DNA from 3 places in the Kocuria rhizosphaerae genome. Region 1 is predicted to be linked to each of the others. Evidence: predicted binding sites of a transcription regulator. Region 1 holds the regulator's gene; each other region holds the start of a gene.
What was found. Region 1 encodes LexA, which represses DNA repair genes until DNA is damaged. Its sites were predicted from a motif close to TCGAACANNTGTTCGA; they were not measured.
Positions count from the first base shown of each region.

Region 2: a site for LexA is predicted at 1,783-1,798, ahead of ACH9EU_RS07015 (DUF6504 family protein). Genes of this name have one in related genera too.
Region 3: a site for LexA is predicted at 2,100-2,115, ahead of ACH9EU_RS08170 (DNA polymerase III subunit alpha). Genes of this name have one in related genera too.

Region 1 is NZ_JBISWL010000146.1:43,003-47,735, forward strand. It holds gene ACH9EU_RS17515 (histidinol-phosphate transaminase) at 1-492, opposite strand, end outside; gene ACH9EU_RS17520 (LysM peptidoglycan-binding domain-containing protein) at 625-1,050, opposite strand; gene lexA (transcriptional repressor LexA) at 1,396-2,142, shown strand; gene ACH9EU_RS17530 (helicase C-terminal domain-containing protein) at 2,173-4,248, opposite strand; gene hflX (GTPase HflX) at 4,277-4,733, opposite strand, start outside.
Region 2 is NZ_JBISWL010000062.1:7,062-11,794, reverse strand. It holds gene ACH9EU_RS07025 (TIGR03885 family FMN-dependent LLM class oxidoreductase) at 1-376, opposite strand, end outside; gene ACH9EU_RS07020 (fumarylacetoacetate hydrolase family protein) at 456-1,295, opposite strand; gene ACH9EU_RS07015 (DUF6504 family protein) at 1,399-1,722, opposite strand; gene ACH9EU_RS07010 (GNAT family N-acetyltransferase) at 2,037-2,540, shown strand; gene ACH9EU_RS07005 (pyridoxamine 5'-phosphate oxidase family protein) at 2,601-3,014, opposite strand; gene ACH9EU_RS07000 (SOS response-associated peptidase family protein) at 3,011-3,832, opposite strand; gene ACH9EU_RS06995 (lipoyl protein ligase domain-containing protein) at 3,870-4,586, opposite strand; gene ACH9EU_RS06990 (nucleosidase) at 4,685-4,733, opposite strand, start outside.
Region 3 is NZ_JBISWL010000069.1:136,519-141,251, forward strand. It holds gene ACH9EU_RS08170 (DNA polymerase III subunit alpha) at 1-2,091, opposite strand, end outside; gene ACH9EU_RS08175 (glyoxalase) at 2,210-2,647, shown strand; gene ACH9EU_RS08180 (MFS transporter) at 2,869-4,164, opposite strand; gene ACH9EU_RS08185 (dihydrodipicolinate synthase family protein) at 4,169-4,733, opposite strand, start outside.

The DNA of each region.
Region 1 (4,733 bases):
GAACACGACGTCGGGGCGGTGGCGGCGGACCTGCTCGGCGGCCGACTCGGCGGAGAGGCCGAAGTCCGCGGCGCGCTCCCCCGCCACGAAGCCGGTGTGCGTGCCGGCGGCGAGCAACGGGTACATGGAGTAGGTGGGGACGAAGGTCAGCAGGTTCCGCCCGGGCCCGCCGAAGGCCTGGAGGATCTGCTGCAGGATCTCGTTGGACCCGTTGGCCGCCCACAGGTTCTCGGCGGTCAGTCCGTGGCCGAGGTACGCGGCGAGCTCCTCGCGCAGCACGGTGAACTCCCGGTCCGGGTAGCGGTTGAGGGTCCGGGCCGCGGCGGCGACCTCCTCGACGATCGCGGCGTGCACGTCCTGCGGGACCGGGTGGGTGTTCTCGTTGGTGTTCAGGGCCACGGCGACGTCGAGCTGCGGGGCGCCGTACGGCGTCCGGCCGCGCAGGTCGTCGCGGAGCGGGAGGGCGTTGAGTCGGTCCAGGTTCTGCGTCACCCGGACAGTTTAGTGCCCGAGTTCGGGTCCCGGCGCCGCACCGGCCGCCCGGAGTTCGCACCGGCCGCCCGGGGTTCGCGCCGGGGCCCGGGTCCGGCGTCCGGGCCCCCGCCCGGGGGCCGCGGAACGGGCTCAGACCGCGGGGACCTCGAGCTGCTGGCCGGCGACGAGGCGGGAGGTGCGCAGGTCGTTGAGCTCCACGATCTCGTCCACGACGTCCCGCGGGTCGCGGTCCGGCTCGGCCGCCAGCGCCAGCTCCCACAGGCTCTGACCCGGGAACACGGTGACGACCTCCGTTCCCGCGCCCGGAACGGGCCCGCTCGTGGCCGTGGCGGTGGACGGCACGAGGAAGACCACCGCGAGCACCACGAGGGCCGCGGAGCCGGCCAGCACGGGAAGGCCCAGCAGGACGAGGCGGCCGCGTCGGGTGAGCGTCAGCGGGGCACGCGGCGCCGGAGCCTCCGCGGCGGGGCGCAGGAGCAGGGCGGGCCGGCCCCGCGGCGGGCCGGCGGGGTGACGGTGCGGACGGACGGCGCCGAGGGTGGTGCTGGCACTCATGACTTGACCTCCTTGACGTTCCCGCACGAGGCGGACGATCTCGGACTCCGGGTCGCCCGGCCGGGATCGTGATCCGGCAGGCGTTCGAAGATGTGTTCGAATCGTGGAGTTCCATGTCTAGCACGGGTCTGCGAAGAATGTCGAGACCCGTTCGTACAAGTGTTTGAAGCCACCGGGGGTCTCGCCTAGGCTGGGAGCACGTCCGGGCCTCCGGCCGGCACGCTCCGGGCCATCCGGCGCCCTGGCGCTCCGGGAATCATGGAACCACCCGGGTCCGACATCGGAACCGGACCGGTGTGCGCCGACGGCGGCACCACCATCCGGACGGGAAAGGACGACGCTCCCATGGCCCAGCGCCCCACCCCCGAGGACCCCCGTCCGCGGCCCGTCCGCAGCAGCGGCCGCGGTCTCACCGTGCGCCAGCGGACGATCCTCGAGGCCATCCAGCGCTCCATCGCCGAGCACGGCTACCCGCCGTCGATGCGGGAGATCGGCGACCTCGTGGGCCTGGCCTCGCTCTCGAGCGTCACCCACCAGCTCTCCCGGCTGGAGCAGCTGGGCTACCTGCGCCGCGACCCCAAGCGGCCGCGGGCCATGGAGGTCCTGACCCCCCTGCGGCTGCACGACGCCGGGACCTCCGACGCCCCCGCCCAGGACGCCGCCGCCGCGCCCGCGGCCGGCGCACCGGGCCCCGTCGCCGAGCTGTCGACGTCCTCGGACGTCACGATGGTCCCGCTCGTGGGCCACATCGCGGCCGGCGGTCCCATCACGGCCGAGCAGGCGGTCGAGGACGTCCTGGCCCTGCCCCGCCAGCTGGTCGGGCACGGCGAGCTGTTCATGCTCCGGGTCAGGGGCGACTCCATGATCGACGCCGCCATCTGCGACGGCGACTGGGTCGTCGTGCGGCGGCAGAGCTCCGCCGAGAACGGCGACATCGTGGCGGCCCTGCTCGACGAGGAGGCGACCGTCAAGACGTTCCGCCAGCGCGACGGCCACACCTGGCTGCTCCCGCAGAACACCCGCTACGAGCCGATCCTCGGCGACCACGCCACGGTCATGGGCAAGGTCGTCTCGGTGCTGCGCAGCCTCTGACGCGGTCTCCGGCCGGACGCCGGGCCGGGGTCAGGCGCCGGCCAGCCGCTGCAGGGCCCCGAGCACGGTCGCCCGGTCCGTGGTGGTCCACAGGGGCGGCAGCGAAGCGCGCAGGAACCCGCCGTAGCGCGCCGTGGCGATCCGGGAGTCCAGGATCGCCACCACGCCGCGGTCCCCGCCCGAGCGGATGAGCCGCCCGGTGCCCTGCGCCAGGCGCACGGCCGCGTGCGTCGCCGAGACGGCCATGAAGCCGTTGCCCCCGGCACGCTCCGTGGCGCGGCTGCGGGCGGTCGCCAGGGGGTCGTCCGGCCGCGGGAACGGGATGCGGTCGATCATCACGAGCCGGCAGGAGTCCCCGGGCACGTCCACGCCCTGCCACAGGCTCATGGTCCCGAACAGGCTCGTGGCGGGCTCGTCCGTGAACTGCTGGACGAGCCCGGGGAGGGAGGAGTCCCCCTGGCAGAGGATCGGCAGGTCGGTGCGCTCCCGCAGCGCCTCGGCGGCCTCCTCGGCGGCGCGCCGGGACGAGAAGAGTCCCAGGGCGCCGCCCCGTGAGGCCTCGAGCAGCGCGAGCATCTCGTCCAGCTGGGCCCCGGTGGGCCGGCGGCCCGGCTTCTCGAGGTGCTCGGCCAGGTAGAGGATGCCCTGGCGCGGGTAGTCGAACGGGCTGCCGACGTCGACGCCCTCCCAGCGTGGAGCGCCCTCCCCGCGCAGGCCGAGCGCCCCGGCGGCGGAGTCGAAGGACGAGCCCACGGCCAGGGTCGCCGAGGTCAGCACGACGGTCCGGCCGTCGAACAGGCCCTCCCGGAGGGTCCCCGCGACCGACAGTGGCGCCACGTGCAGGGTCGCCGGGTCCGTCTCCGCCGCGGGCACGTACCCGCGGCCGGGCTCCCAGCCGCCCTGCCGGGAGATCCACAGCACCTCGCGCTGCTCCGGGGCGGCGAGGACCCGCTCGGCGAGCTCCAGCACGTCGCTGACCCGGGAACGGGCCATCTGGCGCCCGGCGTCCCCGTCCCGCTCCCCGCCGGAGCCTCCCGCACTCGCCTTGGACTCGGTCATGGCCGTGCGTGCGGCGTCGCGGACCTGCGCCACGGCGGCGGCCTGGGCGTCGTCGAGGCCGCGGTGGAGCAGCTCGGCGGGAGCCCCCGCCAGGGCGCCCTCGAGGTTCGCGGCCGCGGCGGTCAGAGGGTCGGGGGCGGCGCTCGTGTGCTTGCGCAGGGACGCGGCCGCCGCGCGCACCATCGCGGCCGAGAGCTGGCCGGTGACGGCCCCGGTCACCCGGTCCTGGAGCTCGTGGGCCTCGTCGATGACCACGACGTCGTGCTCGGGCAGCACGGTGATCCCCTCGAAGGCGTTGATCGCGAGCAGGGCGTGGTTGGTGATCACGATGTCGGCCTCCGCGGCCCGTTCCTTCGCGAGCTCCGCGAAGCAGTCCTCGAAGAAGGGGCAGCTGCGGCCCAGGCACTCCTTGGCGGTCACGGAGACCTGCCGCCAGGCGCGCTCACCGACCCCAGGCAGCACCTCGTCCCGGTCCCCGGTCCCCGTGGAGCGCGCCCACTCGCGCAGGCGCTGGACCTCCTGGCCGAGCCGGCCGGGGCTCCCGGAGGTCTCCGGCGCAGCGGCCCCCGGGTGCGGGGCCGCGTCCGGCGGCGCGAACAGCGCCCCGGGTTCGTCGTCGGACGGGTACCCGCCCTCGAGCTTGTGCCGGCACACGTAGTTGCTCCGGCCCTTGAGCAGGGCGACGTCGACCTCCCGCTCGAGCTCGCCCTCGAGGGCGGCCAGCAGCCGCGGGACGTCCCGGCCCACGATCTGCGACTGCAGCGCGAGGGTCGCGGTGGCCACGACCACCGGCTTGTCCGCGTGCTGGGCGTGCTCGACGAGCGGGGCGAGATAGGCCAGGGACTTCCCGGTCCCGGTCCCGGCCTGGACGAGCAGGTGCCGGCGGCGGTCCAGCGCCTCGGCGACCTTGGCGGTCATCAGCCGCTGGCCGTCCCGGACCTGACCGCCCATCGCGGTGACCGCGGTGTCCAGCAGGTTCAGCGCCTCCGCGGCGCCGGGGAGCGTCTCGGGGCGCACCCGGGCACCGTCCCGCCCGGCAGCGTCCACGGCGGCGTCCACGACGGCGGCCACGCCCTCAGGCGCTCTCGGCGCCGAAGCCGGGCGCGTTCTCGGGGGCGAACGGGGCCAGCTCCGCCGCGAGGTCCTCGCGGACCTTCACGAGCAGGTGCGTGCCCTCGGGGAGGTGCTCCGTGCGCAGGATCTCCGCGTCCCAGTCGTGCAGCCGGCTCACCACGTCCCCGCGCTGGTACGGGACGACCAGGTCCAGCACCGTCTCCGGGCGCGGGATCGACTCGCTGATGCGCTCCCGCAGCTGCCCGATGCCCTCCCCCGTGCGGGCGGAGACCACCACGACGTTGCGCTCGCGCTGCTTGATCCGCTCCACGACGAAGGGGTCGGCGGCGTCGGCCTTGTTCAGCACGATGATCTCGGGGATGTTCTGGGCGTCGATGTCCGCGAAGACCTGGCGCACCGCCCGGATCTGCCCCTCGGGGTCGGGGTGGGAGGCGTCCACCACGTGCAGGATGAGGTCC
Region 2 (4,733 bases), on a different contig from region 1:
GGTAGCGCTGCCGCTGCTCCTTGGGCGGCCACTCGGGACTGACGGGCCGCTCGTTGAGCTTCTGTCCGCTGCCCAGGGCGGTCCACACCCGGCCGGGGAACATGCGGGCGAGGGTGGCCGTGGCCTGGGCGGTGACCACGGGGTGGTAGCGCCGGCCGGGGGCGTGCACGAAACCGAACGGCAGGTCCGTGGTGGCCAGGGCCGCGCCCAGCCAGGACAGGGCGAAGCCGGAGTGGCCCTGCCGCGGTGACCACGGCTCGAGGTGGTCCGAGCACATCGCGGCACGGAAGCCGGCCTGCTCCGCGTGCCGGACGTCACGCAGCAGCCGCTCGGGCGGGATCTGCTCGTGGGAGGCGTGGAAGCCGATCGTCGTCATGGGGCCCTCCGGTCGGGGTCGGGAACGGTGCGGAACGGGTGGGGACGGAGCGGAACAGGTCAGAGCAGGGCGTCGCCGCTCAGCGGGACCGCGGCAGGAGGTCCTCCGCGGGGGTGCAGAGGTTGCGCAGCTCACCGATGCCCTCGATCTCCGTGACGACCTCCTGCCCGTCCCGCAGCCAGATCCGGCGGGGCTTCTTGGCCAGGCCCACGCCGGCGGGCGTCCCGCAGGCCACGAGGTCCCCCGGCTCCAGCGTCAGGAACCGGCTGATGTACTCCACGAGCTGCACGGCGGAGAAGATCATCCGGTCGGTGCCGGAGTCCTGGTGGAGCACGCCGTCGACGCTGCAGCGGATCGCCAGCCCCGCCTCCGGGTCGATCTCGTCGGGGGTGACGACCACGGGTCCCACGGGGGTGGTCCGGTCGAAGTTCTTGCCCTGGAACCATTCGGAGGTCCGGCCCTGCCAGTCCCGCACCGAGATGTCGTTCATGATCGTGTACCCGGCGATCGCGGCCCGGGCCTGCTCGGGCGTGGCGTGGCGCACGGCCGTGCCGATCACGGCGGTGAGCTCGGCCTCCCAGTCGATCTTCTCGGACTCCTCGGGCATGGCGATGGGATCCATGGGGCCGATGAGCGCGGTGGCGTACTTCGCGAAGATCGTGGGGTGCTGCGGGATCTCCTGGCCGACCTCCTCCGCGTGGTCGTAGAAGTTCAGCCCGGCACACAGGATCTTGCCGGGCCGCAGCACCGGGGTCAGGAGCTCCTCGGAGGCAGGGGCGGGGCCCGGCTCCCCCGGCAGCCGGAGGTCGCCACCGGCGAGGAGGGCTCCGACGTCGGGAACGGGGAGGTAGACGGTCTCCCCCGCCTCCTGGCGGAAGGCCTGGGTGCCGCCGTCACGGGCCACGGTGCCGAGTCTCACGGGTGCCGCCTTTCTGCGCTGCGGGGCCCACCCGGTCCCGGGGGGCGGTCTCCGCTGTGGATCCTATGCGGCGATCCTAGTTGGGGCCCGTGCGGGCGCGCCCCTACGCGCAGCGCTCCACCTGGACCCCGGTGGAGCTCGTCGCCGCGAGCAGCCGCCAGCGCCCGGTGTCGAGGGTGTGGACGAGCTCGAGGGTCAGCAGCTCCGAACGGGCGCTGAGCCGCACCTGGACCCGCCACATCTGCTGGTCCACCGCGCCGATCCCCCGGTCCCGCGGCAGACGCGCGTCCTCGGCCCACCAGGCGCGGCGCTCGTACCAGCGGACGGGCTCCTGCGCCACCCGGTACACCCGCTCCCGCCAGCGCACGCTCACCGGCACCCCGGCGGCGTCGCACGCCACGTCGACGCTCTCCGTCAGAAAACCCACGACGGCTCCTCTCTCCCTCGGCCGGCGCCCGGCCCTCGGGTCGCCCTGTCCCCTGGAAGCTAGAACACGTGTACGACAGACTAATCCCCTGACGGTGCTCCAGGGAACACCTGTTCCACCGCGGGGGACGGCCGCGCCGGGTCCGGGAGCCCGCCGCGGGGCACCGACGCCCCGCGGCGGGGGAGCATGGACAAGGCCTGCGAAATGGATACGCTGAGACGACGGAGGGCTTGCCGCTCGCGACCCCCCGGGTGTCCCCTGTCCCTCTCGTCCGCCCCGCCGGAACAGCCGGCGTCGACATCACGGAGGCCTCCATGACCGGAACCATCACGCTGATCGCCCGCACCACGGAGAACACCAAGACCCCCTCCGTCACGCTGCGCCCGGCCCGGCCGGAGGACGCCGATCACCTCGCCCAGCTCTACTACTCCTCCTACGAGCAGGGAGGGGTGTCCAGCCTCGAGGAGGCGCGCGAGGTGATCCGAGGGGTCTTCGCGGACGAGTACGGGCCCTTCCTGCCGGAGGCCTCCCCCGTGGTGGTCGACGACGACGGCTCGGTCGTGGCCGCGGCCCTGGTCGTGTCCCGGCGGGTCGGCGACAACCTCCCCGACGCCCCGTACATCTTCGAGCTGTTCACCGCGGCCTCCCGCCGCCGCCAGGGCCTGGCCGAGCAGCTCGTGCGCTGCGCCATGAGCACCCTCTTCGACAACGGGTACGACCAGGTCTGCCTGCGCATCTCCGAGGACAACGCGGCGGCGCTCGCGCTCTACCTGACGCTCGACTTCAACCGCTGGACCCCCGAGACCGACGACGTCTGAGCGCACCCCCTCCCGGCACGGAACGGGGTGCGGCCACGCGGCCGGCCGGTCCGGCCCCGCTCAGAGCGAAAACTCCTCGCGGACCGGAGGCTCCGCGGCGACGTCGACGAACCGTGCCCACCTCGGGCGCACCGTGACGACCCGCGTGCTGGGCTTGCCCGTGGCACCCGGGTGACGGGACTCGAGCAGCTGCTCCGCGGCACGGGCGTCGGCGCCGTCGGGCAGGGCCGCCTCCCCCTCGAGCTGGAACTCCTGGCCCGCCCCGGAGACGACCACCAGGGAGACCCGCGGGTCGGCGAGGAGGTTCGCGTACTTGCGGCTGCGTTCGTTCGTGCCGAAGACCAGCCGGCCGTCCCCGAACGCGGCGAGATTCACCCACGCGGACTCGGGGCAGCCGTCCGCGCTGTTGGTCGCCACGACCCCGCCGCCGGAACGGCGGACGAAGTCGGCGACCCGTCGCGCCGGGTCGCTCAGAACAGGCTCCGCTGCGGCACCACGAGCTCCGGGGAGTTGTTGCGCACGTTGCCGACCGCGGGGTCCACCGGGTCGAGCACCCACCGGGCCGCCGTCCGGTGCGCCTCGGCCCGGACCATGTCCACGAGCTGCGGGGCCTCGTCCTCGCCCGGGCGCAGCCAGTCGGCAACGTGCTCGGGGGCCAGCGGGATCGGCATCCGGTCGTGGAGGTCGTGCAGCTCGGTGAGCACGGGGTGCTCCTCCGAGGGCTCCGGGGAGTCCGCGGTGAGGATCGAGCAGGACAGCAACCACGTGCTCCCCGCGCCGTCCCGGCCGGGGCGCAGGGCCGCGGACCGCAGCTCCGTGCCCTCGGGCACCTTCCACCACTCGTAGATCCCGGCGAACCAGATGTTCTCCGCCGGGTCCTCCGGGTGGATGTAGAACGGCTGCTTGCGCCCGCCCTTCCCCGGCTCCTTCTTCCACTCGTAGTAGCCGTTGGCCGGGACCGCGCACCGGCGGGCACGCACGGCCTTGCGGAAGGACGGCTTCTCGAGGACCGTCTCAGAGCGGGCGTTGAACATCTTCGACCCGACCGCCGGGTCCTTCGCCCACCCGGGAACCAGTCCCCAGCGGGCGACGTGGAGCTCGCGCACGAGCTCGCCGTCGTCGTCCCCGCCCACCAGGCGTTCCAGGACGATCGGCACGTCGGTGGTGGGCGCGGTGTTCCAGTTGGCCCGGAGCCGGTCCTGGTCGTCCTCGCCGAGGCTCTCGTCCGGGACGGCCCCGGTCGCGGCGACGAGGTCGCCCACGGCCCGGGCGATGACGTAGCGTCCGCACATCTGCTGCCTCCTTGCTCCGCCCGGCTGTCACCGGGCCTCAGTCGGTGAGCGGCCCGTAGCCGAGGTACTCCGAGTACATGCCGTACACCTTGCGGATCCCCCGCTCGACCTCGGCCACGGTGGTGCCCGGACGCAGGTCGTCGACGGCGCCGGCCGTCGCGGGGTCCCAGTCCAGGTCCAGGGCGGCGTAGACGTCGGTGAGCACCGAGCGGATGGGCTCGGACTGCTCGACGACCAGCACCGTGGAGAAGTACCACGCGCCCGCGACGACCCGCTGGGCGGTCCCGGCCAGTTTCACCCTCCGGCCCGGGGCGTCCGAGGACTCAGGGTAGGTCCCGTGCACGCTGTGCTCCCCGGCGCAGTACTCGCCGGGGATCTCCCCGACGTCGGCCTCGACCTCGAGCTCCTCCAGGGCGGCCACGATCATGTCGCCGAAGAGCCGGTAGCGGTCCTGGATGCCGGTGGTCGGGTCCTCGGCCGCCTCCAGGTGGTCCACGATCAGGCACCCGCCGTGGTACGCCGCGGCACGACCCCCGACCCGGCGGACCAGAGGCGTGAAGCCGCTCTCGCGGGCGGCGCGGGCGGCGGCGGCGAAGCCCGGGCGCAGCTCGTCCCGGCGGCCGAAGGCCACCGTGGGGGCCGGCTCGTAGAGGCGCAGCACGGGACCGGTGCCACGCACGTCGGCGAGGAGTTTCATGGCGCTCTCGTAGTCCTGCTGGGCGCCCAGGGACTCGCGCTGACGGTGAAGTTTCATGCTGCTCCCAGTCTAGTGGTCCCCGCTCCCCCGGCCCCTCCGGCCTGCGGGTCCGGGCGGTCCGGCGCCTTCCGGCCGGCACCGTCCGCCCGCACTGCTCAGCCCGCCGTGATCCCGCTGTCGTGGAACCACCGGCCCAGGGCCAGT
Region 3 (4,733 bases), on a different contig from region 1:
CGGGTGGATCGAGACCGGCGCGGACCAGCCGTGGCGGTGCTCCAGGTAGGGACGGACCATGTCCGACTGCATGGGCCCGGGCCGGAAGAGGGAGATGTCCACGATGAGGTCCCCGAAGCTCGTGGGCGCCATCTTGCCGATGAGCTCGCGCTGGCCCGGGGACTCGATCTGGAAGCAGCCCAGGGTGTGGGTCGAGCGGATGAGCTCGAACGTGGCCTCGTCGTCGACGGGCACGGCCTCGAGGTCCAGCCGGGGACGGCCCGGGTCCAGCCGGGCCACCTCGTCGACGGCGTGGGCGAGGGCGGACTGCATGCGCACCCCGAGGATGTCGAGCTTGAGCATGCCCATGGGGTCCATGTCGTGCTTGTCGAACTGGCTCATCGGCAGCCCGATCCCGCTGGCCTGCACGGCGGTGCGGTCCAGGAGGGTGCGGTCCCCCAGGATCACCCCGCACGGGTGCATGGAGATGTGCCGGGGCAGGCGGTCCAGGCGCTCGGTGAGGTCCACGAGCAGGTCCAGCTGCTGCTCCCGGGCCACCTGCTCGGCGAGCTCCCGCAGCTCCGGCTGACGGGCCAGGGTCTGCCGCAGCGACGCCGCCGGCAGGTGCCACAGCTGCTTGGCCACGGTGTCCACGGTCCCGGGGTCGAGGCCGAGCGCGAGCCCCGCGTCCCGGACGGCGCCGCGGGCGCGGTAGGCGTTCTGCATGCTCATCAGGCTCACCCGCTCGGGGCCGAAGCGGGCGAAGATTTCCCGGTAGACGCGGTGGCGCTGGGCGGACTCGACGTCGATGTCGATGTCCGGGAGGGTCGAGCGGTCGGGAGAGAGGAACCGCTCGAAGAGCAGCTCGTGCTCCAGGGGGTCCACCTGGGAGACGTCGAGCAGGTAGTTGACGAGCGAGGAGACCCCGGAGCCGCGGGCGGCGTGGCGGACGCCCAGCGCCCCGATCATGGCGGAGACCTCGGCCACGGTGAGGAAGTAGGAGGCGAAGCCCAGCCCCTCGATCACCCCCAGCTCCCGCTCCAGCCGCTCCCGCACCTGCCGGGTGGCGCGGCGGCCGGGGTAGCGCCGTGCCAGGCCCGCCTCGCAGCGGGCCCGCAGCTCCGCGGGTGCGGGCCGCTGCAGGCCCAGCACGGAGGCCTCGGGGACCACGGGCCGCCCCCAGCCGCAGTCGGCGGCCGGGTCCAGGCGGCAGCGGTCGGCCGTGCGCCGGGTGCCCGCCAGCAGGGCCGCGGCGCCGGCGGCGCCGAGGTCGGCGGCGCGGGCGATCTCGGTGGCCAGCTCGTGCATCTGCCGGGCGGGCTTGAGCCACCCCTGGCCGTTGGGCTGGAGCGGCTCCGCCTCCCCCCGCCCGGTCCCGGGCGTCCCGGGCGCCCCGGGCGTCCCGAGGGTCTCGAGCGGCGCGAGGGCGCGGGCCGCGTCGAGGACGTCGGCGGTCGCGGCCTCGGCGGGGGTGGCGTAGCGCACCGCGTTGGTCAGCACGGGGGTCAGCCCCGCCTCGTGGGCGGCCCGCAGCATCCGGGCGGCGTGGGACGTGCTGCACGCGGTGCCGGGGGGCGACAGGTGGGAGACCACCTCCACGGCCAGCGCCTCGGCGGGCAGCAGGGCCCGCCAGCGGGCCAGGGCGGAGCGGCCGGCACGGTAGCGGCGGGCCGCGAGCGCCCGCCCGACGTCGGAGGCGGGTCCCAGCAGCACGGTCAGCACCGGTTGCCCGCCCCCGGGCCCGACGGCGTGGGCCGCGATCCCGGCCGGGGTGACCCCGGTCGGGCCCCCGTCGGCGTGGGCCGCGGAGACGAGCCGGCACAGGGCGGCGTAGCCCGCACCGGCGGTGCCGCCGGCGGCGAGCACCACCGCGCGGCCGAGGGCCCTCTCCCGCCCGGGGTCCAGCAGCGCGAGGTCGACGCCCAGGACGGGGTCGAGGCCGTGCTCCCGGCACGCGCCCAGGTGCTTGACCGCCCCGTAGAGCCCGTCCCGGTCGGTGCAGGCGAGCGCGTCCGCGCCGTCGGCCGCGGCCGCCGCCACGAGGGCGGCGGGCCGGCTCACCCCGTAGTGGGCGCTGAAGGCCGTGGCGACGTGCAGGTGCGGAAAGCTCACCCCCCTATTCGAATACGTGTTCTAATATTAAGTCAATTGCAAAGCCTCCGCCGGGCGACGGGGCGTCCGGGGGACGCCGCACCTGGTGTCCCGCCGGTCCCGGGGCGATCATGGACCCATGAAGATCTCCTTCGTGTCCGGGTTCGGCCCGATCACCACCTCCGGCGCCGAATCGGTGGACTTCTGGTCCGGGGCCATCGGGATCCCCCTGGACGAGCTCAACCCCGGGTACTTCCACACCGAGCGGCTCCCCGGGGTCAAGGCGTTCGCCGTCTGGCCCCTCGAGCAGGCCGCGGAGTCCACGTTCGGCGCACGCCGGTGGCCGGAGGACCTGCCGGTGCCGCAGGCGTGGATCGAGTTCGACGTCGAGACCCCCGAGGCGGTCGCCGCGGCGGCGGAGGAGCTGCGCGGCACGGGGCACCGGGTGCTCAAGGACGCCGGCGAGGAGCCCTGGGGGCAGACGACCGCCCGCCTCCTGAGTCCGGAGGGGCTGCTGACCGCCATCGCCCACACCCCGTGGATGCACGACGGCGGGAACTCACGGGAGGGCTCCTAGTTCTCGGGGACCGGAGGTGATCAGAGAGCGGGGGTTCGCTCCAGCGCTGCGTCGACAGGGCGGTTGTCGCGCCGTGTTCGGCCGCGCACCAGGCCAGATGTGAAGCGGAGTGGTGCCTGACCATGTCCGTCGTCCTCTGCTCAGGATCACCCCTGGGGCGACGGTTGATGAGGGGCGTCTCGGCCAGCGGGAACGCGATCGTGCGGGGGCGGATTCCTTGCTCAGGGTCTTTCTGGGGTGCGGTCGGTGCGACGGTCGATGATCGAGGCTGCTACGGCGACGGCGATGAGGGTCGCGGCCAGGGCCAGGGGCAGCTGTGCGGCGCCGGTGACGACCAGCCCGGCCAGGGCGGTGCCGGCGGAGCCTGCGGTGATCTTCAGTGCGCCGATCCACACGAACACCTGGCCGCGGGCTCGGCGGGGGGCGTACTCGCTGCGGGCCGCCAGGGTGGCGGCGAAGAAGCAGGAGTTGAGGACGCCGGCCACCGCGTAGGCGGCCAAGGCCAGTGCGAAGGTGGAGGCCAGGGTGGAGCCGATCAGGGCGGTGGCCACGGCCACCGCGAGCCAGGTCATGAGTCGGTCCGCGTCTGCCGTGAAGGGGCGCACCATCACCCCGGCTGATCCGGCGAGGCCTCCCAGCCCGTAGGCGGCGGTGAGCAGCCCGGCGGCGGCGTGGTCGATGTGCAGTCTGTCGGTGGAGGCGATCGCCGCGATGGGCAGCGCGGCCACGGACAGCGCGACGACCATCGTCAGGTAGAGCGTGCGGCGCAGTGGGCCGAAGGCCGCCATCATGCTCAGTGTGCGACCGGGTGAAGGGACCTCGCTCGGGTGGGCGGCCGGTGGGGCGTAGGGCAGCAGCCGCACGAAGGCTGCGGCCACGAACGTGGCAGCGGCGAGCATGAGCGCGGCGGCGACGGGATCGGCCCGGACCGAGACCACCGCGACGATGCTGGGGCCGATGGTTCCTGCGATGCCGTAGGTGGCCACGTCCCAGCCTTGTGCGCGTCGCTGACCGAGCCGGTCCGGTCCCGCGATGGCGGGCAGGCGACTGCTGATGCCCCCGGTGAGCAGCGGCCCGACCAGCCCGGAGGCGACCAGCAGAAGCCCGGGAACGATCGGCCAGGTGAGCGGGTACAGCAGCACGGCCGCAGCCAGGGTGGCCCCGTGGATGACGCAGGCGCCGGCGATGACGGTGCGCCCGTCCTGGGCGGTGTCCAGACGGCGGGCGATGAATGGGCCCAGCAGGTGCGGGGCGGTGATGGCAGCACCCAGCAGACCGGCCAGCCAGCCCGGTGCCCCGCTGGTCGTCACGAGCAGCACGATGGCCAGCACCGCGCCCCCGTCGGCGGTGCGCGCCAGGGTCGCCGCGAGGACGTAGCGAGGAAGGCCCCTGGCGGCAGGCGTTGCCGCCGTGCCGGACCGGCCGGTGGCGCCCTGCGTCCGGGGGTGCTGTGCGGAGGGGGCCTCGAGCCGGGACGCCGGGACGGGCCCGGAGGTGGGCGGGCTGTGGCGGTGCACGTCCTCACCCGGCCAGTCCGGTGGTGTGCAGGGCCGCCTCGAGCTCGGCACGGCCCTGTGGGGGCAGCCCGAGCAGCGGCAGGGGCAGGCAGGGCGAGTGCACCCGCCCGATGGTTTCGGCGATGGCAGCCACCACGCGCAGGCTGCCGTACCGCCGGAACAGCGCCCAGATCGGCTCCAGGGCCTGGGACAGCGCCTGGGCGTGCTCCCGGTGGCCGGCCGAGGCGGCGTCCACGATCGCCTGGGCCGTTGCGGGGAACACCCCGCCGATCACGGAGTACCAGCAGTCGGCCCCGGCCAGCAGTGCCTCGGCGGCCACCCAATCACCGCTGATGCCCACGGAGATGCTGCCGGGGAGATTCGATCGGAGCGCGGTGACCCGGTGGCCCACCTCAGCGGCAGGGGGCGGGATCTTGATCCCGGTCATGTTCGGCAGCTGAGCGATGCGGCGGTAGAGCTCATCGGTGAAGGTGAAGCCGGTGGTGCCGGGATTGTCGTAGACGATCACCGGCACGGACGCCGCGTAGGCGACATCGCGGTAGAGCCCGTAGACCTCGTCCTCCGTCAGG